4 regions of the Mycolicibacterium mucogenicum DSM 44124 genome follow, and region 4 is predicted to be linked to each of the others. Evidence: predicted binding sites of a transcription regulator. Region 4 holds the regulator's gene; each other region holds the start of a gene.

Region 1 (5,577 bases), 3.0 Mb from region 4:
CCCACTACGGCAGCCGGATGCTCGGCCGCTTGCGCACGATGCCGTCGTCGAGCATCTGCTGGAAGTGGTCGGTGACGGTTTGCTCGATGGGCCGATACACCAATCCGAGCTCGCTCTGGCTGCGGCTCGCGTCGAAGACCAGCGGGTAGCCCACGTTGGTGTCGACGAACTCGCGCGTCAACCCGATGACCGGCGCGACGGCCTTGACCGCCACCTTGGGCACGTTCAGCCACGGGAACGGATACAGCACGCCGAACTTGCCGCGGAGGATCTGGCCGATCTCCAGCAGGCTCAGGGAGGCGGCGTTGACGAGGTAGCGGTCGTGCGCATCGGGCGTGTAACCGGCGCGCAGGTGCGCGTCGGCGACATCGCGGACGTCGACCACACCCATGGTCAGCTCGGGCGCACCGGTCAGCATGGTGCCGTCGGCGAACTGCTTCATGGTGGCGAGGCTGGCCGAGTCGCTGGCGCTGGTCAGGGACGGCCCGAGCACCAGGCCCGGATGGATGGTGACCAGGTCCCAGCGGTCCTGCGCCTTCTGGTACCGCCAGGCCTCCTGCTCGGCCACGGTCTTGGAGTACGAGTACGGCTGGTGGTCGACGCTGCTGGTGGTGTTCCACTGGTCCTCGGTGAACACGCCGCCGGGGACGTCGCGCGATTCGCGGGCGTCGCCGTAGATCGCCACCACGCTGCTGGTCAGCACCACCCGCTTGACGCTTTCGGTGCGGTTCACCGAATCGAGCACGTTGCGGGTGCCTTCCAGCGCGGGGCGCACGAGCGACTCCTGCGCGTCCGTGACGCCCTGCAGCAGGAACGGCGACGCGGTGTGCATGACGAGCTCACAGCCGGCCATCGCCTCGTCGAAGCTGCCGGTGTCGAGCAGGTCCGCCTTGAAGAGTTTGAGCTTGCCGGGGTGATCGGCCGACAGCTTGTGCAGGTGTTCCAAGCCCTTCGGCTTCTGGGGATTGCGCACAGTGCCGTGCACGGTGTGCCCCGCTTCGAGCAGGTAGCGGACGATCCAGCTGCCGATATACCCGCTGGCGCCCGTGACGAGGACGGGGGCGTCGGGGTCGATCGTGGTCATGCCCGAGACGATAGCGTCGAGCAACCCGCCGAGGGCGGTCATCGCTTGATTCGGGCGGCGACACGCTGTGGTGTCCGCCGAATCTTGTCAGGGGTCCGTGCCATCCTTGCCACGTGGGCGAAACCAACCTCGGCTGGGGCCGACCGGCCACCGATGCCGGTGCGGGTTGGGCTGTCGTGGACGTCGAGACGTCGGGCTTCGATCCCGGTCACGCCAGGGTCATCAGCGTCGCGGCACTGGCCCTCGGCGACGACGGCAACGTCGAGCATTCGTTCAGCAGCCTGCTCAATCCGGGCGTCGATCCCGGCCCCACGCACGTGCACGGCCTGACCTCCGAGATGCTGGCGGGCCAGCCGACGTTCGGTGAGGTCGTCGGCGATCTGGCCGCTGTCCTGTCCGGCCGCACCCTGGTCGCCCACAACGCCGGTTTCGACTACGCCTTCCTGGCCGCCGAGTGCGAGCGCGTCGGCGCGGTGCTGCCCGTCGATAGCGTCATGTGCACCGTCGAGCTGACCCGCCGGCTCAACCTGGGCACCGAGAACCTGCGCCTGGAGACGTTGGCGACGCACTACGGCGCGACGCAGATTCGCCCGCACGACGCCCTCGACGACGCCATGGTGCTGGCCCAGATCCTCAAACCGGCGCTGGCCGCGGCGCGCGAGCACCGGCGCTGGCTGCCCATCCGCAACGTGGGTCGCAAGCGTTGGCCGAGCGGCGCCATCACGCACGACGAACTCCGGCCGCTGAAGGTGCTGGCGTCCCGGCTGCCATGTGCTTATGCCAACCCGGGCCGGTTCGTGCCGGGGCAGCCGTTGGTGCAGGGCATGCGGGTGGCGCTGTCGGGCGAGATGGTCCGTACGCACGAAGAAGTCATCGAGCGCATCGTGCACGTCGGGCTGTCCTACTCCGACAGCGTCGACGCCCAGACCTCGCTGGTCATCTGCAACGAACCGGCGCCGGCCCAGGGCAAGGGCTACCAGGCTCGCGAGCTCGGCGTGCCGCTGGTCTCCGATGCCGAATTCATGACGCTGCTGGGCCATGTGGTCGGCGGCTCGGATGTCGAGGAATTCGTCGACCGGACCCCGGCCGGCGATCAGTTCATGCTGTTCTAGCGGCCACTCGCCGGTTGCTGTAGAGCGCTCGCCAAAAACTTTGGTCACTTTGTTAGCGCTGGTCACGGTAGATAACTAGCGTCACATTCCAGTCGATTTCTTGTCAGTGGTTCGAACTAGTGTTCGAGTATGGGATTGACCGATCCAGCCGTTGTCGAGGAGGCGTACGCCGCCTACGAAGCTGCGCACGCTCGGCTCGCGTCCCTGGACTACACCGGCCTGGACGTGCGGACATTGTTGGCGCTGCAGTCCCGCCGCGAAACGGCCAAATGCGCCGCCGAAGTGGTCGACCATCAGATCCTGGCCGCCGCACAGACGCAGGCGACGGCGAAGGAGATCGGGGCCAAGGATTGGCCTGAGGTTTTGCATGTGCGGCACCGCATCAGCCGGGAGGAGGCCCGCCGCCGGGTGCGGGACTGCGATCACCTGGGTCCGCGCTCGGCCATCACCGGGGAGGCGTTGGGCCCGGTGTGGGAGCTGGTCGCCGCCGCTCTGGCTGAGGGGGCGATCAATGCCGAGCACGTCGCGGTGATCACCTGGTTTTTCGGCAAGGTCCCGTTGTGGGCGGCCGACCCGGTCACCCTGGCCCAGTGCGAAACAGATCTGGTGGCCGACGCGAGGGTGAAAACCCCCGAGGACCTGCGCAAAGTCGCGGCGGATTTGTTGTACCGGCTCGATCAGGACGGGCCCGAGCCCGACGACGATGAGCCCGACCCGAAGCGGTCGTTCGTCATGGGCAAGCAGCGACCTGATGGCCGTACCGACGTCACCGCCGAGCTGGATCCGGAAGGCCGTGCCTACTGGGACGTGTTGTTCGACAAGTACGCCGCCCCGGGCATGTGCAACCCCGCCGACCCGCACCCCTGCTACTCCGGCACCCCGACCCAGGAGCAGATCGACAACGACACGCGCACCCTGGCGCAGCGTCAGTACGACGCCTTCAAATTCGTGGGCCGGATGATGCTGGCCACCGGGACCTCCGGGGTGCACAACGGCTTCCCCGTCGCGGTGGTCGCCACCTGCACCGTCAGCGACCTGGAGAAGCGCACCGGAATGGCGCTCACGCACACCGGCACGAAACTCCCGGTCAAGGATCTGGTTCGGATGGCCGCCCAAGGCTCGGACAACTACCTTGCGGTATTCGACGACCACACCGGCCAACCCTTGTATCTGGGCCGGGCGGCCCGCACCGCCAGCACGGCACAGCGGCTGGCGTTGTTCGCCCGTGACCGCGGCTGCACCCGCCCGAATTGCACCGCGCCGGCGTCGCGGAGCCAGGTGCATCACTTGATCAATTGGCGCGATAACGGCCTGACCAATGTCGACACCATGACCTTGGCCTGCGGGCGCGACAACCGCTTGGCCGACACCGGAGGCTGGACCACCACCATGAAGAACGGCCGCACCCACTGGACCCCACCACCCCTGCTCGATGTCGGCCAACCCCGAACCAACCACTACCACCACCCCACCCTGTATCCGACCGAGGGGGAAGACTCCGATGGTGAAAGTGACAGTCCTGCAAGGTGAGTCACCGCCACCACCGATCGGGTGCGGCGTGGCGCGAGGCTGCCCAGGGCTCGGGCCGGTGCCGAAAGCGGGCGTTCAGCCCGCGATACGCCGGCTGAACGTGCCGTGGAACCCGATCGGCAGATGGTGTTCCAGATGCGCGGTGGCCAGCGGGCCGTCCTCGATGGTGCGGGCATCGAAGATCACCAGCTGCGAACGATGGCTCCGCAGATCGTGATTGAGCACCAGCAGCCAGCCGTCGTCCTCGGCGGCCGTGCGGGAGCGGGGCACGAACAACGGTTCACCGGTCTGGGCCAGGCCGAAATCGAACGTGGTCTGCGCGCCGGTGCGGTGGTCGATGCGCGTCACCGCGTTGTAGTGGCCCACATCCTCGGTGGCCTTGCAGGCGTAGGTGACGTTGTGTTCCAGCGTCGAACGCCGCCAGTCGTACTGCGGGAATTCCATTGGTGCCGTTGCTGATAGCACCGTCTCGGTGATCCGGCCGGACTTGCTGATCCGGAACCGCGACAGGTGTCCGCGGGGCCACTCATCGATGGTCAGGTGCGCACGGGGATCGGTGGGATCGGCCGGGTCCTGCCACGCCTTGCCGAGCTTGCCGAAGATGTCCGAGTCCTCGAAGCGGAAGAACTCCACCACGGTGTCGGAGCCGTCCTCGAAGGCGTTGGTGACGTGGATGTGCGTCAGTGCCTCATGCTCGATGATGCGGGGCTTGGACCCGTCGCGCGGCACCAGGGCGAACCGCGTCGACCCGTTGCGGGTCTGGTATTCAAGTGCCTTCGCGAGCGATCGGGTACGTAACAGCGTTGGGATGTTGGGGCGCAACGGATCCAGTACGAACACCATGTGGTTCTCGGTGAGTGCGAAGTCGTGGTTCCACACCATGTCCCACAACTTCAGCGAGCTGATCTGGTGGCTGCGTCCGGTGCGGTCCACCTTGAAGCAGCGCAGCCGCGGTGTGGGCAGCAGGTCGAGACCGAAGTTGTAGACGTCGCCGGTGTGCGGATCCCACTTGGGGTGGGCGGAGAAGGAACCGAGATAGCCGAGGCGGTCACCGTCAAAGCGCTTGTAGCCCAACGTGTCCAGCGAGTCCGGGTCGATCTTGTACGGCGGGCCGCCCTCCCACATGGCCAGGAGTTCGCCGCAGATCGTGGCCATGTTGGTGTTGCCGGTGTTGGCCGGCGGCAGCAGATTGCCGCGCAGCGTGGGCGCGTTGGTGGTGATGCCGCGCTGGCTCATCACGTCTCCGCCGCGGTACTGCTTGGTGCGCACGTAGCGGTTGGTGAAACGTACGGACTGTCCGTCGAGGACGAAACGGGACACCATGCCGTCGGCGTCGAACATGGTCTTGAGCACGGTGTCGCCGACCTCGAACTTGCCGGGGCCGATGCGGAACAGTGTGCCGGTCAGCTCGGGCGGCAGAGTGCCGTCGATGCGGGCGACCTGATAGTCCATCTCGTCGTACAGGGACGCGAAGGCGCGGCCGTGCAGCTGCTTGAGCGTGGGTTCCGCGGGCACTGTGGCTGTCATGCAACCTCCATCTGAGGACGTGTGTCCTCAGTTTTGCGCCGCGCCCTGGCGACTGTCAAGGATTCGGAGGTTATCCGCCGAAGAGCAGGTACAACCCGGTGAACGTGTAGCCGACCATCACCAGCATCATCGCCAGTTGCCCGGTGAGCTGATGCCGCTTGGGCAGGATGCGCAGCGCGCAGTCGTGTGCGGCGACGACGCCGGCGATGTGCCCGGCCACCACGAACAGCACCTTGGTCGTGGCCAGCACCGACGGATGCATGGACAGCACGTAGTACACGTGCGCATCGTGCAGGCCCAGGAGTTGGAAGACGGTCTGCTGAC
Region 2 (5,577 bases), 2.6 Mb from region 4:
GCCCGGCTGGGCACTGAGCCTCACTGGTGTCGAGACCCGGTTCCGCGCGGGACGTCGACGTGAACTGGGGCGGCTCCTTCTCGAGCAGGCTCACGAGCTGTCGGGCCGGCTGCAGGGGTGACCCCGCGTCGCCGTGCCGGTGGCGGTAGGCGATGGTGGACTGGTGACTGAACGCGCGCGCATCGACTTTCCGTCCCGTATCGGCGTCTGGTGGGCCAGCGACAGCTGGGCCATGCCGGACGCTCAGGCCGTGGCCCGCGACATCGAAGCCATGGGTTACGGCTCGCTGTTCCTGCCCGAGACCGTCGGCAAGGAATGCCTCACCGAGTCGGCGGCGTTCCTTGCGGCCACCGACCGGCTGGTGGTGGGTACGGGCATCGCCAACATTCATGTGCGCCTGCCGTCGGCCGCCGAGGCCGGTGCCCGCACGCTGACCGCGCTGTACCCGGGACGGTTCGTGCTGGGCCTCGGCGTCAGTCACGGCCCGCTGGTGGAGCGGGGATGGGCGGCACCTATGAAAAGCCGCTCGCGACGATGCGCAGCTACCTGGAGCGGATGGCTGCCGTGCCGGATGCCATCGAACCCGGGGTGGGCCGGCCGCCCCGGCTGCTGGCGGCGTTGGGCCCCAAGATGATCGAGCTCTCGGGCAGCCAGGCCGACGGCGCGCATCCGTACCTCGTCTTGCCGTCAGCCACCGCGACGACGCGGGAAATCCTCGGGCCGGACAAATGGATCGTCTCCGAGCAGGCCGTGGTCGTCGGTGGTGATGACGCCGAACAGCTGCGCCGCGCCCACGATCACCTGAACGTCTACAGCGGCCTGCCCAACTACCGGAACTCGTGGCTGCGCCAGGGCTTCGATGAGAGCGACCTGGTCCGCGGCGGATCCGAGCGACTGGCCCGTGCCCTGGTCGGGATGGGCGGCGTCGAAGATGCCGCGGCCAAGGTGACGGCGCACCTCGACGCCGGCGCGGACCACGTCGTGGTGCAGGTGCTCGGCGAGCATCCGACCGCCGACCCGCGGCCGGGTCTGCGAGAGTTGGCCGCAGCCCTGGGGCTGTAGGCCGCCTGCCGGTTGGACCGGCCTGCCGGGGTGGGCTTCAGCCCGTCTCCGGTAAGGCGATCAACAGCGCCGCAGCGAAGGGATCTGCTGCGTCGGCCAATCAGTTTGTTGCACAGTCACTTTCGCCGCCCTGATCATCGCCGCTCTCGGGTGGGTAGAGCGTGGGGTGCCAGTATTGGTTGGTTCGGGGTTGGCCGACGTCGAGTAGTGGTGGCGGGGTCCAGTGGGCGCGGCCGTTGGCCATGGTGGTGCTCCAGCCGCCGGTGTCGGCGAGGCGGTTGTCGCAGCCGCAGGCGAGGGCGAGGTTGGTGATGTCGGTGGGTCCGTCATCGCGCCAGTCGGTGTCGACGTGATGGGCCTGCGAACGCGAGGCGGAGGCGGTGCAGTTGGGTTTGGTGCAGCCCAGGTCGCGGGCGAAGAGGGCGAATCGCTGCGCCACAGTGGCGGTGCGACGTGCTCGGCCCATGTACAGCAGCTGTTCACCGTGCTGGTCGAACACAGCAAGGTAGTGATCGGCACCATTGGTGGCGGCCATCTGCAGCAGATCCTTGATGGGGAGCTTGCTGCCGGTGTGCGTGAGCGCGACCCCGGTGCGCTGCTCCAAATCGGTCACAGTGCAGGTGGCCGCGATGGCAACGGGTAGGCCGTTGTGGTCGCCGAGGTCGGTTCCGAGGGCGATGCGACCCATGGCGGCGAGGGCGTCGTGGTTGCGTTGGTCGGTGCTGCGGGTGTCGTTGTCGATCTGGGCCTGGGTGGGGGTGCCGGATTGGCAGGGGGTGGGGTCGGCGGGGTTGCACATGCCGGGGGCGCCGAGTTTGGCCTGGACTGCTTCGAGGGTGGCGCGTGCTTCGGGGTCGAGCCAGCCGTCCACTTTGGACATTCCGTCGGGTTGTTGTTTGCCGATGCGGAAGGCGCGTTTGCGGGCGCGTTCGGCGTCATCGGGTAGCGGCCCGTCCTGATCGAGCAGGTAGAGCAGCGCCTCGGCGGTGGCACGCAACTCTTCGGGCGTCTGGTGCCGTGCCCCGGCGACAAGCGACTGCTCGAACTGTCCACTGGTGGTGGGGTCCACCCAGTCGGGCAGTTTGTTGATGAAGTGGCCGAGCGCCTTGACGTGTTCGGGATTGATGGCCCCGTCCGCTTGCGCCGCGGCCGCGGCCTCCCACAGCGGTGGTAACGGCTCACCGGTCAGTCCTGTGCGGGGTCCGAGATGTTCGGCGTCGCGGACCCGGCGGTGGGCGTCCTCGCTGCTGATGTGCAGTCGGATGCGTAGGACGTCGGCCCAGTTTTTCGCGCCGATCTCGTTCGGGCTGGTCTGGGCTCGCAGCCCGGCCAGCAGGGCGTGGTCGGCGACCGGCATGCGGCTGGCGAGTGCTTCCCGGCGGGAGAGCAGTTCGAGTTGGTCCGCGGCCGACAGGCCGCTGTAGTCGAGCGTATTGAGGGTGGTGACCACGTCTTCGGCCGCTGCGTAGGCGGCGAAGATGCTGTCCCGGTCACTTCCCATACATCGAACACTAGTTCGAACCACCGACAAGAAACCATGCGCGATGTGACGCTAGTTATCTACCGTGACCAGCGCAAACAAAGTGGCCAAAGTTTTTTTGAACCCGCTCGCCGAGGCGGCTCAGCCTTGTGATGCGGCGGCCTTGCGGCGCTGGTACCAGTGCCAGATCATCGGCGTCACCGAGGCGACGACGATGACGATGAAGATCGGCTCGATGAGCTTCTGAATGATGGCGAACTGGCCCAGCCAGTAGCCGAGCAGCGTCAGCCCGACTCCCCACACCACAGCACCGAGGACGGTGTAGATGGTGAACACGGCGAAGTTCATCTTTGCCGCCCCGGCCGTCAGCGGTGCCAGCGTGCGCACGATCGGCACGAACCGGGCGATGACGATCGCGAAGGGACCGCGCCGCTCGAAGAAAGCGTGCGCCTCGTCGAGATACTTCTGCTTGAGGAACCGCGCATCGGGCTTGAACATCTCGACGCCGATGAACCGGCCGACGAAATAGCCGACGAGGCCACCCAGAACTGCTGCGATCGGGATGAACACGAGCAGCTGCCAGAGCTGGAAGTTGGCCTCCTGCATCTTGTCATCGGCGGTGCCGGCGGCCAGTTTGGCGGCGAACAGGCCGGCGACGAAGAGCAAAGAGTCGCCGGGCAGCACCGGGAACAGCACGCCGGACTCGATGAAGATGACCACCAGCAACCCGACCAGAGCCCATGTCCCGAAGTAGCCGATCAGCGTCATCGGGTCCAGGAAACCCGGCATGGCGGAGATGGTGGTCGTCATGGGGCCCAAAGATACCGGTGTCTGCAGGTGGTTCCGTCAACCGCACATCCCTCGTAGGGTCGGCGCATGGCCACTCACAGGGCAGTTCACGTTGCTCAAGCCGACGGCCCGCTCACACTCGCGGACGTCGACACCGCCTCGCCGCCGCGCGACCACGTCCGCATCGAGGTCGCCGCGTGCGGGGTGTGCGGCACCGACCGCGAGTTCCACGCGGGGCACTTCCCGGGACTTTCGTGGCCGATCACCCTCGGCCACGAGATCGCCGGCACCGTCGCCGAACTGGGCGACGGCGTCGAAGACTTCGTCGTCGGCGACCGGGTGGCGGTGGGCTGGTTCGGCGGCAACTGCAACCGCTGCGTCCCATGTCGACAAGGCCATTTCATGCAGTGCATACGCATGGAGGTGCCGAGCTGGCACTACCCCGGCGGATACGCCGAATCGGTCACGGCGCCCGCGACCGCGCTGGCCCGAATCCCGGACGAGTTCTCGTTCGCCGAGGCCGCCCCGATGGGCTGCGCGGGCGTGACGACGTTCAACGGGCTGCGCAAGACGCGCGCCAAGGCCGGTGACCTGGTCGCGGTGATCGGGATCGGTGGCCTCGGCCACCTCGGCGTGCAGTTCTCCCGGGCGATGGGCTTCGAGACCGTCGCGATCGCGCGCGGGCCGGAGCGTGAGGCCGCCGCCAAGGAGCTCGGCGCCCACCACTACATCGATTCGAACGCCTCGGACGTCGCCGCCGAACTGCAGCGTCTCGGTGGGGCGACCGTCGTGCTCGCGACCGCCGCGAGCTCGACGGCGATGGCCGCCACGGTCGGCGGGCTGGCACCCGAGGGGCAGCTCGTGACGGTCGGCGTCACCCCCGAGCCCCTGCCGATCAGCCCGCTCGACCTCATCAACGGCGGCTTCTCGGTCGTCGGGCATCCGTCGGGCACCGCGCGCGATATCGAGGAGACGTTGCACTTCGCCGCGCTCACGGGCGTGCGGGCCGTCATCGAGGAACGGCCTCTCGCGCAGGCCGCCGAAGCGTTCGACCGGATGAACAGCGGCCACGCGCGCTACCGGATGGTCTTGACCGTCTGACCGCATGAGCTGACGGGTGTCCCCCGGTGCCGCACTTCAGCTTCGCGTGACTGACATACTGGCCCAGACTGCAGGTTCGCCGAGAGGAAAAACATGCCCATCGCCACGCCCGAGGTCTACGCGGAGATGCTGGCCCGCGCCAAGGAACACTCCTTCGCGTTCCCGGCCATCAACTGCACGTCGTCGGAAACCGTCAACGCGGCGATCAAAGGTTTCGCCGACGCCGGTAGCGACGGCATCATCCAATTCTCCACCGGCGGCGCCGAATTCGCCTCCGGTCTCGGAATCAAGGACATGGTCACCGGTGCCGTCGCGCTGGCCGAGTTCGCCCACGTCGTCGCTGCCAAATACGACATCACCGTCGCGCTGCACACCGACCACTGCCCCAAGGACAAGCTCGACACCTACGTGCGCCCGCTGCTGGCCATCTCGGCCGAGCGCGTGGCCAACGGCCAGAACCCGCTGTTCCAGTCGCACATGTGGGACGGCTCCGCGGTGCCGATCGATGAAAACCTGACCATCGGGCAGGAGCTGCTCAAGCTCGCGTCCGCCGCGAAGATCATCCTCGAGGTCGAGATCGGCGTCGTCGGCGGCGAGGAAGACGGCGTCGAGGCCGAGATCAACGACAAGCTCTACACCAGCTCCGAGGACTTCGAGAAGACCATCGACGCGCTGGGCTCCGGCGAGAACGGCAAGTACCTGCTGGCGGCGACCTTCGGCAACGTCCACGGCGTCTACAAGCCGGGCAACGTCAAGCTCAAGCCCGAGGTGCTGGCCGAGGGCCAGAAGGTGGCCGCCGCCAAGCTCGGCCTGCCCGCCGGTTCCAAGCCGTTCGACTTCGTGTTCCACGGCGGTTCGGGCTCGCTGAAGTCCGAGATCGAGGACTCGCTCCGCTACGGCGTCGTGAAGATGAACGTCGACACCGACACCCAGTACGCGTTCACCCGTCCGGTGGCGGCGCACATGTTCACCAACTACGACGGCGTCCTGAAGATCGACGGCGAGGTCGGCAACAAGAAGGTCTACGACCCGCGCAGCTACCTGAAGAAGGCCGAGGCTTCGATGACCCAGCGCGTCATCGAAGCGTGTAACGACCTGCACAGCACCGGCCGCAGCGTCTCCGCGGGGCTGGGCAAGTAGCCAAA
Region 3 (5,577 bases), 770 kb from region 4:
ATGGTCTGTGTAAGTCCTGTTAACGGAAGGATCGCAGGACGTGACAACAGGCAAGGACATGGATGGGGTGCTGGTTGAGGCGGTCTCCACGGTGGAGATGGCCGAGGCGCTTCGGGCGTCGGGCGCGGTCGATGATCTGCTGGCGCAGATCGATACCGGCGAGGTGGCGCTGACCGGCGAAGGCGGGCTGCTGCCCGGGCTGATCAAGCTCGCTCTCGAACGCGGCCTGGCCGCCGAGCTGACCGATCATCTGGGGTATGAGAAGGGCGACCCGGCCGGCCGGGTGCTGCCCAACGCCCGCAACGGCAGCTCACCCAAGACTGTGCTCACCGAGGCCGGCCCGGTGCCCCTGGATGTGCCGCGGGACCGCGATGGCTCGTTCACCCCGACGCTGGTGCCCAAAGGCACCCGCCGTATCGGTGGTCTCGATGACATGATCGTTTCACTGTATGCGGGTGGAATGACGTTGCGGGACATACAATTTCATCTTCAATCGACGATCGGGACCGAGGTGTCGCACGAGACGATCTCCAAGATCGTCGACGAGATCTCCGATGAGGTGCTGGCTTGGCAGCGCCGGCCGTTGGAGCCGCTGTATCCGGTGATCTACCTCGACGCGATGATCGTGAAGGTCAAAGACGGCGGCCACACCCGCAACAAGGCCGCGCACATCGCTGTGGGCGTCGACATGGCCGGGGTCAAGCACGTCCTGGGCATCTGGGTCCAGCCCAACGAAGGCGCATCGTTCTGGGCGTCGGTGTGCGCGGACCTGGCCAACCGGGGTGTCAAGGACGTGCTGATCGTGTGCTGCGACGGGCTCACGGGCTTCCCGGAGGCGATCGCCGCGACCTGGTCGCAGGCCGCGGTGCAGACCTGCGTGGTGCATCTGATCCGCAACGCGCTGCGGTTCGTGTCCTATGCCGACCGCAAGGCCGTGGCCGCGGCGCTCAAGCCGATCTACACCGCACCCGATGCCGACGCTGCCCGCGTCGAGTTGGACGCGTTCGCCGCCTCGGAGCTGGGGAAGAAAAATCCCACGGTGACAATGGTTTTCGAACGCGCGTGGGAGCAGTTCATCCCGTTTTTGGCGTTCCCGCCTGAGCTGCGCCGGGTGATCTACACGACCAACTCGATCGAGTCGTTGAACTATCAGCTGCGCAAGATCATCAAGAACCGCGGACAGTTTCCCAACGATGCCTCGGCGGTGAAATTGCTGTGGCTGGCGATCTGCAACATCGAAGACAAACGCGCTGCACAGCGGGCCAAGGAACGCGGCCAGAAACAGGGCCGCACAGCCCCCGGACGCCTCGTGGAAGGACAGGTGGTCACCAACTGGAAGAAGGCACTCGAGCAACTCGCACTGGTCTACCCAGAGCGCATCGAACGTTATCTGTAAGCACCACAACAACTCACATACGGACAATCAGACAGGCGATTTACACAGAAAACTTGACAGGCTCCCGGTACAACAAATCCGCCGCGGCTTTGCGGAGGTCTTCGGGGGTTTTCACCCTCGCGTCGGCCACCAGATCTGTTTCACACTGGGCCAGGGTGACCGGATCAGCCGCCCACAACGGGACCTTGCCGAAAAACCAGGTGATCACCGCGACGTGCTCGCCATTGATCGCACCCTCAGCCAGCGCCGCGGCGACCAACTCCCACACCGGGCCCAACGCCTCCCCGGTGATCGCCGAGCGCGGACCCACGTTGTCGCAGTCCCGCACCCGTCGACGGGCCTCCTCCCGGCTGATCCGCAGCCGCACATGCAACACCTCAGGCCAATCCTTGGCCCCGATCTCCTTCGCCGTCGCCTGGGTTTGGGCGGCCGCCAGGATCTGGTGATCGACGGCTTCGGCGGCGCACTTCAGGGTTTCGCGGCGGGACTGCAGCTCCAACAGGACTTTGATGGGCAACCCGCTGTAGTCCAGGCCGTTGACCGTGGCGATCGCATCCTCAAGCGCCGCGTAGGCGTTGAGGACGGTAGCGGAGTCGATGGCCATACTCGAACATTAGTTCGAATCACCGACAAGTCGCTGTGACGAATGGGCCACTAGTTACCTTCTGCGACCAGTGAAAACAAAGTGACCAAAGTTTTTTCGAGAGAGTCGCCGTCGAGCCAGGTATATGAAGCCATCCAGCGCGGCACCCCATCCAGCCGCCTGGATCAGGCCGAGCTTTCCTCAAAGTGACGCCGGATAGCCGAGAGCATCGCCGCGTGCGCTTTCTCCGCCTGCGCGGCAGTGAAGACCATAAGCGGAAAAGGCGCCTCTATATCCACCGCCTCGGCGACAGTGGTGCCGGCGCCGGCAGGTGCGAAGGTAACCGTGCCACGGAGCCGCACAGCCGGAAATTGACGCGCCTCGGTGTGCACGACACCGTCGGGCGCGATCAGCACCGTGGCCCGGTAGGTCACGCCCAGACTGAACGGACCGAGTGGGATGCGATCCCGCACCCGATAGTCACGACGACGGCCCCGCACATCCTGCCGATCGGCCAGACAGTCCACCGCCACGACGAGTGGATGCACCAGTTTCATGTTCGCCAGATCTGTATAGAAGGTGCGGACATCAGCGGGCGCCCCGGGCACCTCTTCGGTCAGCTCGAACCGGGACCGCGACAGCCACATCGACCCACCGTAACTTGACCGTTTCAGATGGTCAGCCAGTATCCGCCGGATCGGCGGCACGAGCTGCCCGGCCGGGCGTCGAAATCGGCGCCAAAACCGCACAAAGGCCTCGCAGGGCCGTTTCGGAATTAGCTGGTCACGACCTCGCAACGACCGCGACGACCTTGCATTTGCGCAAAAGCTGTGTATGGCAGTATGTTTTGTGCATTCACCTGCGAATACGTGAAATCGCCTCTGCCCCAACAAGACGCGAATAAACGTGGATGTAACGCACACCACAGGATTCGCGAAACGTGATGGCGGACACGGAATTTTGACGCTGTCGAATTTCCGTTGCTAGCGTTCATCGCCATGTTTGCTATTGCGACCGCATCGCTGCTGGCTTTGGTCAACCAGGTTTCGGGTACGCCCTACATCTCCGGCGGAGACACGGCACGCGGCACTGACTGCTCCGGACTGGCCTCCTGGGTGGCCAACGCGGCCACCGGCCGCCCCGTTTACGGCAACCGGTTCAACACCGGCAACGAAGAGGCCGCTCTGCGGGCTCGTGGCTTCCTGCCCGGCACCGCGCCCGGCGCCCTGAACATCGGCTGGAACGGCGGCCACACGGCCGTGACGCTGCCGGACGGCACCCCGGTGTCCAGCGGCGAGGGCGGCGGCGTCCGCATCGGTGGCGGCGGCGCCTTCCAGCGCCAGTTCACCCACCACATGCACCTGCCGCTGGCTCCGGGCGAGGACATCCCCGCCGATCTGCCCCTTGACGGCCCGCTGGACGCGCCGCTGGCTCCTCCCGCAGGTCCGGCCGACCTCCCGGCCCCGGAAATCATCGAGGCGGCCAACTTCGCGCCTGCCCCCGAGGCCCCGGCCCCGGCTCCCGAGGCGCCGGCGCCGGCTCCTGAGGGCCCGGAGATGCCCGTCTAACCGTTCGACGACCCCTCTGTTTCACAGTCAGGGCTGCCACCGCTCAGCGGTGGCAGCCCTGACTGCTATTTGACGTACTCGGCCAGGTGGGACCCGGTCAACGTCTCGCCGTCCGCGACCAGGTCTGCAGGAGAGCCCTCGAAGATCACCCGCCCGCCGTCGTGACCTGCACCGGGACCCAGATCGATGATCCAGTCAGCGTGGGCCATGACAGCCTGGTGATGTTCGATGACGATCACGGACTTGCCGCTGTCGACGATCCGGTCCAACAGCGCCAGCAGCTGCTCGACGTCCGCCAGGTGCAGGCCGGTGGTCGGCTCGTCGAGGATGTAGACGTCGCCCTTCTCCCCCATCTGCGTGGCGAGCTTGAGTCGTTGCCGCTCCCCGCCGGACAGCGTGGTCAACGGCTGCCCGAGCGTCAGGTAGCCCAGCCCGACGTCCACCATCCGAGCGAGGATCTTTTCTGCGGCCGGCACTTTCGCATCGCCGTCGGAGAAGAACTGCGCGGCCTCGGCGACAGGCATGGCCAGTACTTCGGCGATGTTCTGCCCGCCCAGGGTGTATTCGAGTACCGAGGCACCGAACCGGCGGCCTTCACACTCTTCACAGCGGGACTCGACGGTCGCCATTACTCCGAGGTCGGTGTAGATGACACCGGCACCGTTGCACGCCGGGCAGGCGCCTTCCGAATTCGAGCTGAACAGTGCGGGTTTGACGTCGTTGGCCTTCGCGAACGCCTTGCGGATGTGGTCGAGCAGTCCGGTATAGGTGGCCGGGTTGCTCCGTCGTGATCCCCGGATCGGTGCCTGGTCGATGGTGACGACGCCGTCGCGGCCGGCCACCGAACCGTCGATCAGGGAGCTCTTGCCCGAGCCCGCCACGCCCGTGATCACGGCGAGCACGCCGAGCGGGATGTCCACGTCGACGTCCTGCAGATTGTTGGTGTTGGCACCGCGAATCTCCAACGCCCCGTTGGCCTCTCGCACCGAATCCTTCAGCGCCGCCCGGTCGTCGAGATGGCGGCCGGTGATGCTGCCGCTGCCACGCAACCCTTTCACCGTGCCTTCGTAGACCACCTCACCGCCGCGCGAGCCCGCCTCGGGACCGAGGTCCACCACATGGTCGGCGATGGCGATCACTTCCGGCTTGTGTTCGACGACCAGCACGGTGTTTCCCTTGTCCCGCAACTGGATCAGCAGTTCGTTCATGCGGGTGATGTCGTGCGGGTGCAGTCCGATGGTCGGCTCGTCGAACACGTAGGTGACGTCGGTCAGCGCCGAGCCGAGATGACGAATCATCTTGACCCGCTGGGCTTCTCCGCCGGAGAGTGTGCCGGCGGGCCGAGCCAGGGACAGATAGCCCAGCCCGATCCCGACGAACGAATCGAGCGTGTGCCGCAACGTCGCCAACAGCGGAGCCACGCCGGCGCCGAGGCGCTTGTCGTCGGCCAGCGCGCCGACCCACTCGGCCAGATCGGTGATCTGCATGGCGCAGGCCTCAGCGATGTTGACGCCCTTGATCTTTGACGAGCGTGCCAGCTCCGACAGCCGGGTGCCCTCGCACTCGGGGCATGTCGTGAACGTCACCGCCCGCTCGACGAACGCCCGGATATGGGGCTGCATCGCCTCGACGTCCTTGCTCAGGAACGACTTCTTGATCTGCGGGATCAGACCCAGGTAGGTGAGGTTGACGCCGTCGACCTTGATCTTGGTCGCCTCCTTGTGCAGCAGGGCGTCCAGTTCCTTCTTGGTGAACTTCCGGATCGGCTTGTCGGGGTCGAAGAAGCCGCAGCCGTTGAAGATTCGGCCGTACCAGCCCTCCGTGCTGAAGCCGGGAATGGTGATGGCGCCATCGTTGATCGACTTGCTGTCGTCATACAGTGCGGTGAGGTCGATGTCGTTGACCGCGCCGCGGCCCTCGCACCGCAGACACATGCCGCCGACGATGTTGAAGTCGCGACGTTCCTTGACGGTGCGGCCGGCGCGTTCCATGGTCACGGCGCCGGCCCCACTGATCGAAGCGACGTTGAA
Region 4 (5,577 bases):
GTTCGCAGTCGGGACGTAGCCAGTCTCGGTAGTTCGTGCCCGGCGACGCGCCGGATGTGGGCCCGCTCACAACCAACCGTCCGGTTGGGATAAGTTGTTGCAAACTTATCCAGTACCGGAGGTCTCGCATGGGTGTCATCAAGTACGACCGCACGTTGTTCGAACCCGAGCACGAGCTGTTCCGGGAGTCCTACCGCGCGTTCCTCGACCGGCACGCCGAGCCCTACCGCGAGGAATGGGAGAAGGCCAAGATCGTCGACCGCGAGGTCTGGCGCGAGGCGGGTAAGCAGGGCTTTCTCGGCATGGCCGTACCGGAGGAGTACGGCGGTGGCGGGAACCCGGACTTCCGCTACAACGTCATCGTCAGCGAGGAGACCGCGGCGGGACGGCACAGCGGCCTGGGCTTCACGCTGCAGAACGACGTCATCGCGCCGTACCTGCTGGAGCTGGCCAACGACGAGCAGAAGCAGCGCTGGCTGCCCGGATTCTGCAGCGGTGAACTGATCTGCGCCATCGCCATGACCGAACCGGGCACCGGCAGTGACCTGCAGGGCATCAAGACCCGCGCGGTCAAGGACGGCGACCACTGGGTGCTCAACGGCTCGAAGACGTTCATCACCAACGGCATTCATGCCGACCTCGTGATCGTGGTGGCGTGCACCGACCCCGACAAGGGCGCGCAGGGCTTCAGCCTGTTCGTGGTCGAGCGCGGCATGGCGGGTTTCGAGCGCGGCCGTCATCTCGACAAGATCGGCCTCGACGCGCAGGACACCGCGGAATTGTCGTTCACCGACGTCAGAGTTCCGGCCGAGAACCTGCTCGGGGTCGAGGGCATGGGATTCGTGTATCTGATGCAGAACCTGCCCCAGGAGCGCATTTCCATCGCCGTGATGGCAGCCGCCGCGATGGAGGCCGTTCTGGAATCGACATTGCAATACGCCAAGGAGCGTAAAGCGTTCGGCAAGCCGATCGGCAGCTTCCAGAACAGCCGATTCGTGTTGGCGGAACTGGCGACGGAGGCCACCGCGGTGCGAATCATGGTCGACGAGTTCATTCGCCTGCATCTCGATCGAAAGCTGACAATCGACCAGGCGGCGATGGCCAAATGGTATTCGACAGAGGCGCAGGTCCGTCTGGTCGACCGGTGTCTGCAGCTGCACGGTGGCTACGGGTATATGCGCGAATATCCCATTGCCCGGGCATTCCTGGACTCGCGGATCCAGACCATCTACGGCGGAACCACCGAGATCATGAAGGAGATCATCGGCCGCGGATTGGGCGTTTAACTAATTGCCGCGCGAATTTATTTGCATATCGAACCGCGACACACTGGTGCGTCACTGCCCGATATCCCGCACGATGGGCATGAACTGAAGCAAAGTTGACAGAATCTCTCAATCAAGAGAGTTTGTCTGACGGAATTTGTATCCGGAGTTTTGCCGACCGCGGGAGGAATTCGATGACCGGGCTGCGAACCCGCGGCGGATGGGCTGGTGTCTGGGCCCTTTCTGTCGCGGTGGCATTGCTCATGGCTCCGACGGCATACGCGACACCGGAAAGCGACGCCGACGCGGCGATATCCCACACGTGGGATGCCGCGGGCGGTGACACAGGTGAGCTGGGCGCCAAGGACGGTGACGTCTACCAGGTCGGCGCGGGCTTTGCGCAGAACTTCGCGGGCGGCAAGATCTATTTCAGCGAGAGCACCGGCGCCCACCTCATCTACGGCGCGATTCTCGACAAATATCAGGCGCTGGGCGGCGCCGCGGACAGCGATCTCGGCTTCCCGACCATCGACGAGGGTGCCGGCAAGGCCACCGACAGCCGGAACAGCACGTTCAGCGCCGCCGACAAGCCGGTGATCTTCTGGACGCCCGACAACGGCGCCTGGGTGGTCCGCGGTGCCATCAACGCGGCCTGGGACAAGCTCGGCGGTTCGGCGGGCACCCTCGGTGTGCCCACGGCCGACGAGTCCTGGAAAGGTGACGTCGTCACCCAGCCCTTCACCGGCGGTGAGGTGAGCTGGAACGCCAAGACCAAGACCTTCACCACCACGCCGGCCGACCTGGCCGGCCAGCTGACCGGGGTGGACGTGCCGGGCGACGCGACGACGGCCATCGCCGCGGCGCGCCGCGCGGCCGGCGGCCCGCAGGGCACCCTCGGGGACGAGCAGGGCGCTCAGTACAAGGTCGGCGACGGCGTGGCGCAGAACTTCGCCGGCGGCACCATCTTCTATTCGCCGGCGACCGGTGCGCACGCGATCACCGGCGACGTGCTGGCCAAGTACCGCGCAGCCGGCGGACCGCAGGGCGATCTCGGATTCCCCGCGAGCAACGAGACCGACGGCGGCATTGCGCCGAAGAGCCGGATCGCCACCTTTGCCGCCGCCGACAACCCGGCGATCTTCTGGACGCCCGAGCACGGCGCGTTCGTCGTCCGCGGCGCGATGAACGCGGCGTGGGACAAGCTCGGCGGCGCCACCGGCAAGCTCGGCGCACCGACCGCCGACCAGACGGTCAACGGCGACGTCGTCAGCCAGAAGTTCAGCGGCGGGTCGATCTCGTGGAACAAGTCCACCCGGGCGTTCAGCACCGAGCCGGCCGAGCTGGCGTCGCAGTTGGGCGGCCTGCAGGTGCCCAGCGTCGATCTGCCGGGTGGCGTGACCTCGCAGGCCGACGAGTCCGGCAAGTGGTACCAGTTCCACTGGTGGTGGCTGCTGGCGATCATCCCGCTGTTGCTGGTGGTGGTCGGCATCGTGATCGCAGCGCTGCTGCGACGCCGGCGGAGTGCCGGCCAGGACGCCGTCGACGACCAGGACGCGTACGACTACGACGACCACGAGTTCGGCGACGGGGAGTACGGCGATCCGCAGTATGCGGACGGCGGCGCCGACAGCGAGTACGGCGACGAGTACCCGGCCGAGGACCAACATTTCGACGGCCCGCACGGGGGACCCGAGTTCCAGAGCAACCCGGACGTCATCGACACAGCGCCGACGGTGTACCCCGATTTCACGGCCGGGCAGCCCGTGGACGAGCCGGCCGCGGATGAGCCGGCCGCGGATGAGCCGGCCGACGCCGAGTTCGAGGCACAGGCCGAAGCCGAGGCCCAGCCGGTGGACGCAGCCGAGCCCAGTGAGCCCACCGAGTCGGAGCCGGAAGGCGACGAGCCGACTAAGTCGGTGCAGCTTCCCGAGGCCCTGCGTCGCGGTGGTGCGGCAGCGGGCCTGACGGCGGCCGGGTTGGCGGGCTTCGCGGGCCTGCGGCCCCGGGACGCCGGCGAGCGGGCGGCTGACGAGGGTGCGCCCGAGCCGCAGGAGCAGATCGCCGAGGCCGAGGCGGAGGACGTGCCGGCAGCGGAACCGGCTGCCGAAGCGCCCGTGGAAGCGCCGGTGGACGAGCCGCCGGCGATCGCGACGCCGGCCGAGGAGGCCGTGGTGGCCGGCCCGGCCAGCGGCAGGCACCACGCGCTGGGGGCCGAGGAGCCCGAGACCGCGCAGATGTCGTTCCGCGTTGCCACGGGTGCGGAGCCGCCCGAGGGCTACGGCATCAAGGCCAATACGGAGTCGGGTTTGTACTGGGTGCCGGGGTCCCCCGGATATGACGAAGCGCCCGTCCAAATCTGGTTTGCCAGTGAGGAATTCGCGGTCACCAACGGGTTCATCCGCGGCTGACGTGAGTCACGACTGAGCCCCGCTGCGAGCGACTGCAGCGGGGCTCATCTGTAGGTCCGGCGGGCGTCAGATCTTGCGGATGACGGTCACGACCTTGCCGAGCACGACCGCGTCGTTGCCCGGGATCGGATCGAACGCCGGGTTGTGCGGCATCAGCCACACCTGGCCCTTCGTGCGCTTGAAGGTCTTCACCGTGGCCTCACCGTCGATCATCGCCGCGACGATGTCCCCGTTGTCGGCCACGTTCTGCTGCCGCACGACGACCCAGTCGCCGTCGCAGATCGCGGCGTCGATCATCGACTCGCCGACCACCTTCAGCAGGAACAGCGAGCCCTCGCCCACGAGTTCGCGGGGGAGCGGGAAGACGTCTTCGACGGCTTCTTCGGCCAGGATCGGGCCACCGGCGGCGATCCGGCCGAGCACCGGGACGAAGGTCGGTTCGGGCAGTGCGTCCGAACCGGCGACGTCGGTGGTGATGGTGGCGCCGGTCGAGTCGTCCGCGCCGCGCACGTCCACGGCGCGCGGGCGGTTCGGGTCGCGGCGCAGATAGCCCTTCTTCTCCAGCGTGCGCAGCTGGTGGGCCACCGACGAGGTCGAGGTGAGCCCGACGGCGTCGCCGATCTCCCGGATGCTGGGCGGATAACCGCGCGTGGTGACCGAGGTGCGGATGACGTCGAGGATGGTCCGCTGGCGCTCGGTGAGGCTGCTGGACCGTCCGCCTGGCTGGGCGTCCGTTGTGTCGGTGCTGTCGCTCATGGAGACGAATCTAGCCCAGTGCGCACGATTCATCAAACATGTGTTCGAGATCGGGCGGCTCGGCGTGTCGCGGGGTGGATCCGGTTGTGACGTCGCGAAAGGGGTCGCGGAGTCGGGGAACGGAACTTGTCGGTGGGTGGTCGTATCGTTCGCAACAGTTCGATCACATGTTCTACCGTTCGAACATTTGGGCGATATAGTCGAACATAAGAGCGATCGAACCTATGTACGAACTCCTGAGAGGAACCGACATGACCGTCATCACCCGCGAATACCCGACCGACGTCGTCGTCCGCACCGTGCCTCGGCGTTCAGATGTGAATCGGCACCGCCAGGCCCGGCTGCGGCCGGCCGGCTCTCGTCCCGCGGGCGCGGCCTTCCGCCACCGGGGCACCGGTGTCCTGACCTCCCGCGCCTCGCACCGCCGCAACCCGATCACGCCGTTGACCACGGTGCTGCTGGCCCTCGTCGCGGCCGGGATCACGGTGTGGCTGGGTCTGGTCGCGCAGTTCGGTGAAGCTGTCCAGCCGACGTCTTCGGCAGCATCGGTGCCCGCGCAGCTCGCGGTGGTCCGGGTGCAGACCGGGGAGTCGATCCAGCAGGTCGCCCGGCGGGTGGCGCCCGATGCGCCGGTCAGCGCCGTCGTCGACCGCATCAAGGAACTGAACAAGCTGCCGTCGGTGGCCCTGAATGCCGGGCAGACGCTGATCGCGCCGGTCGGCTGAGGACGGCCCGTGCGCACCTCGATCGGCACGGCGCCCGGCCGCGTCCGAGCGGCACGGGTAGGCTCGAGACCGTTCGAAACGGTCGATTGTCGGTGCGGCGAAGGAGCGGTGATGCACTGTCCGTTCTGCCGGCATCCGAACTCGCGTGTGGTCGATTCACGAGAAGCTGATGAAGGGCAGGCGATTCGGCGTCGCCGGTCATGCCCGGAATGCGGCCGCCGGTTCACCACGGTGGAGACCGCAGTCGTTGCGGTGGTCAAACGTAGCGGCGTCACCGAACCGTTCAGCCGGGACAAGGTGATCAAGGGCGTACGGCGCGCCTGCCAGGGGCGGCAGGTCGACGACGATGCCCTGAACCTGTTGGCACAGAAGGTCGAAGATGCGGTGCGGGCCACCGGATCTCCCGAAGTGCCCAGCCATGAG

Evidence for each region. The regulator LexA, encoded in region 4, represses DNA repair genes until DNA is damaged. The targets are predictions, from matches to a motif close to CGAACANNTGTTCG.
Region 1: the regulator LexA is predicted to act here: its motif matches at 2,309-2,322, upstream of C1S78_RS26845 (HNH endonuclease signature motif containing protein).
Region 2: the regulator LexA is predicted to act here: its motif matches at 2,568-2,581, upstream of C1S78_RS24945 (HNH endonuclease signature motif containing protein).
Region 3: the regulator LexA is predicted to act here: its motif matches at 2,004-2,017, upstream of C1S78_RS15810 (DUF222 domain-containing protein).

What each region holds. Positions count from the first base shown of each region.
Region 1 covers NZ_CP062008.1:5,493,419-5,498,995, reverse strand. Annotated here, with positions in the region: gene C1S78_RS26855 (SDR family oxidoreductase) at 5-1,084, opposite strand; gene C1S78_RS26850 (DEDDh family exonuclease) at 1,198-2,196, shown strand; gene C1S78_RS26845 (HNH endonuclease signature motif containing protein) at 2,326-3,726, shown strand; gene C1S78_RS26840 (carotenoid oxygenase family protein) at 3,802-5,253, opposite strand; gene C1S78_RS26835 (hypothetical protein) at 5,324-5,577, opposite strand, start outside.
Region 2 covers NZ_CP062008.1:5,118,195-5,123,771, reverse strand. Annotated here, with positions in the region: gene C1S78_RS24955 (IclR family transcriptional regulator) at 1-121, shown strand, start outside; gene C1S78_RS30245 (LLM class flavin-dependent oxidoreductase) at 164-634, shown strand; gene C1S78_RS30240 (LLM class oxidoreductase) at 556-1,062, shown strand; gene C1S78_RS24945 (HNH endonuclease signature motif containing protein) at 1,163-2,563, opposite strand; gene C1S78_RS24940 (DedA family protein) at 2,684-3,352, opposite strand; gene C1S78_RS24935 (alcohol dehydrogenase catalytic domain-containing protein) at 3,419-4,432, shown strand; gene fbaA (class II fructose-bisphosphate aldolase) at 4,526-5,572, shown strand.
Region 3 covers NZ_CP062008.1:3,250,182-3,255,758, forward strand. Annotated here, with positions in the region: gene C1S78_RS15805 (IS256 family transposase) at 41-1,396, shown strand; gene C1S78_RS15810 (DUF222 domain-containing protein) at 1,437-2,000, opposite strand; gene C1S78_RS15815 (SRPBCC family protein) at 2,165-2,626, opposite strand; gene C1S78_RS15820 (NlpC/P60 family protein) at 2,978-3,547, shown strand; gene C1S78_RS15825 (ATP-binding cassette domain-containing protein) at 3,613-5,577, opposite strand, start outside.
Region 4 covers NZ_CP062008.1:2,483,721-2,489,297, forward strand. Annotated here, with positions in the region: gene C1S78_RS12080 (DEAD/DEAH box helicase) at 1-32, shown strand, start outside; gene C1S78_RS12085 (acyl-CoA dehydrogenase family protein) at 129-1,286, shown strand; gene C1S78_RS12090 (sunset domain-containing protein) at 1,460-3,673, shown strand; gene lexA (transcriptional repressor LexA) at 3,740-4,429, opposite strand; gene C1S78_RS12100 (LysM peptidoglycan-binding domain-containing protein) at 4,681-5,154, shown strand; gene nrdR (transcriptional regulator NrdR) at 5,266-5,577, shown strand, end outside.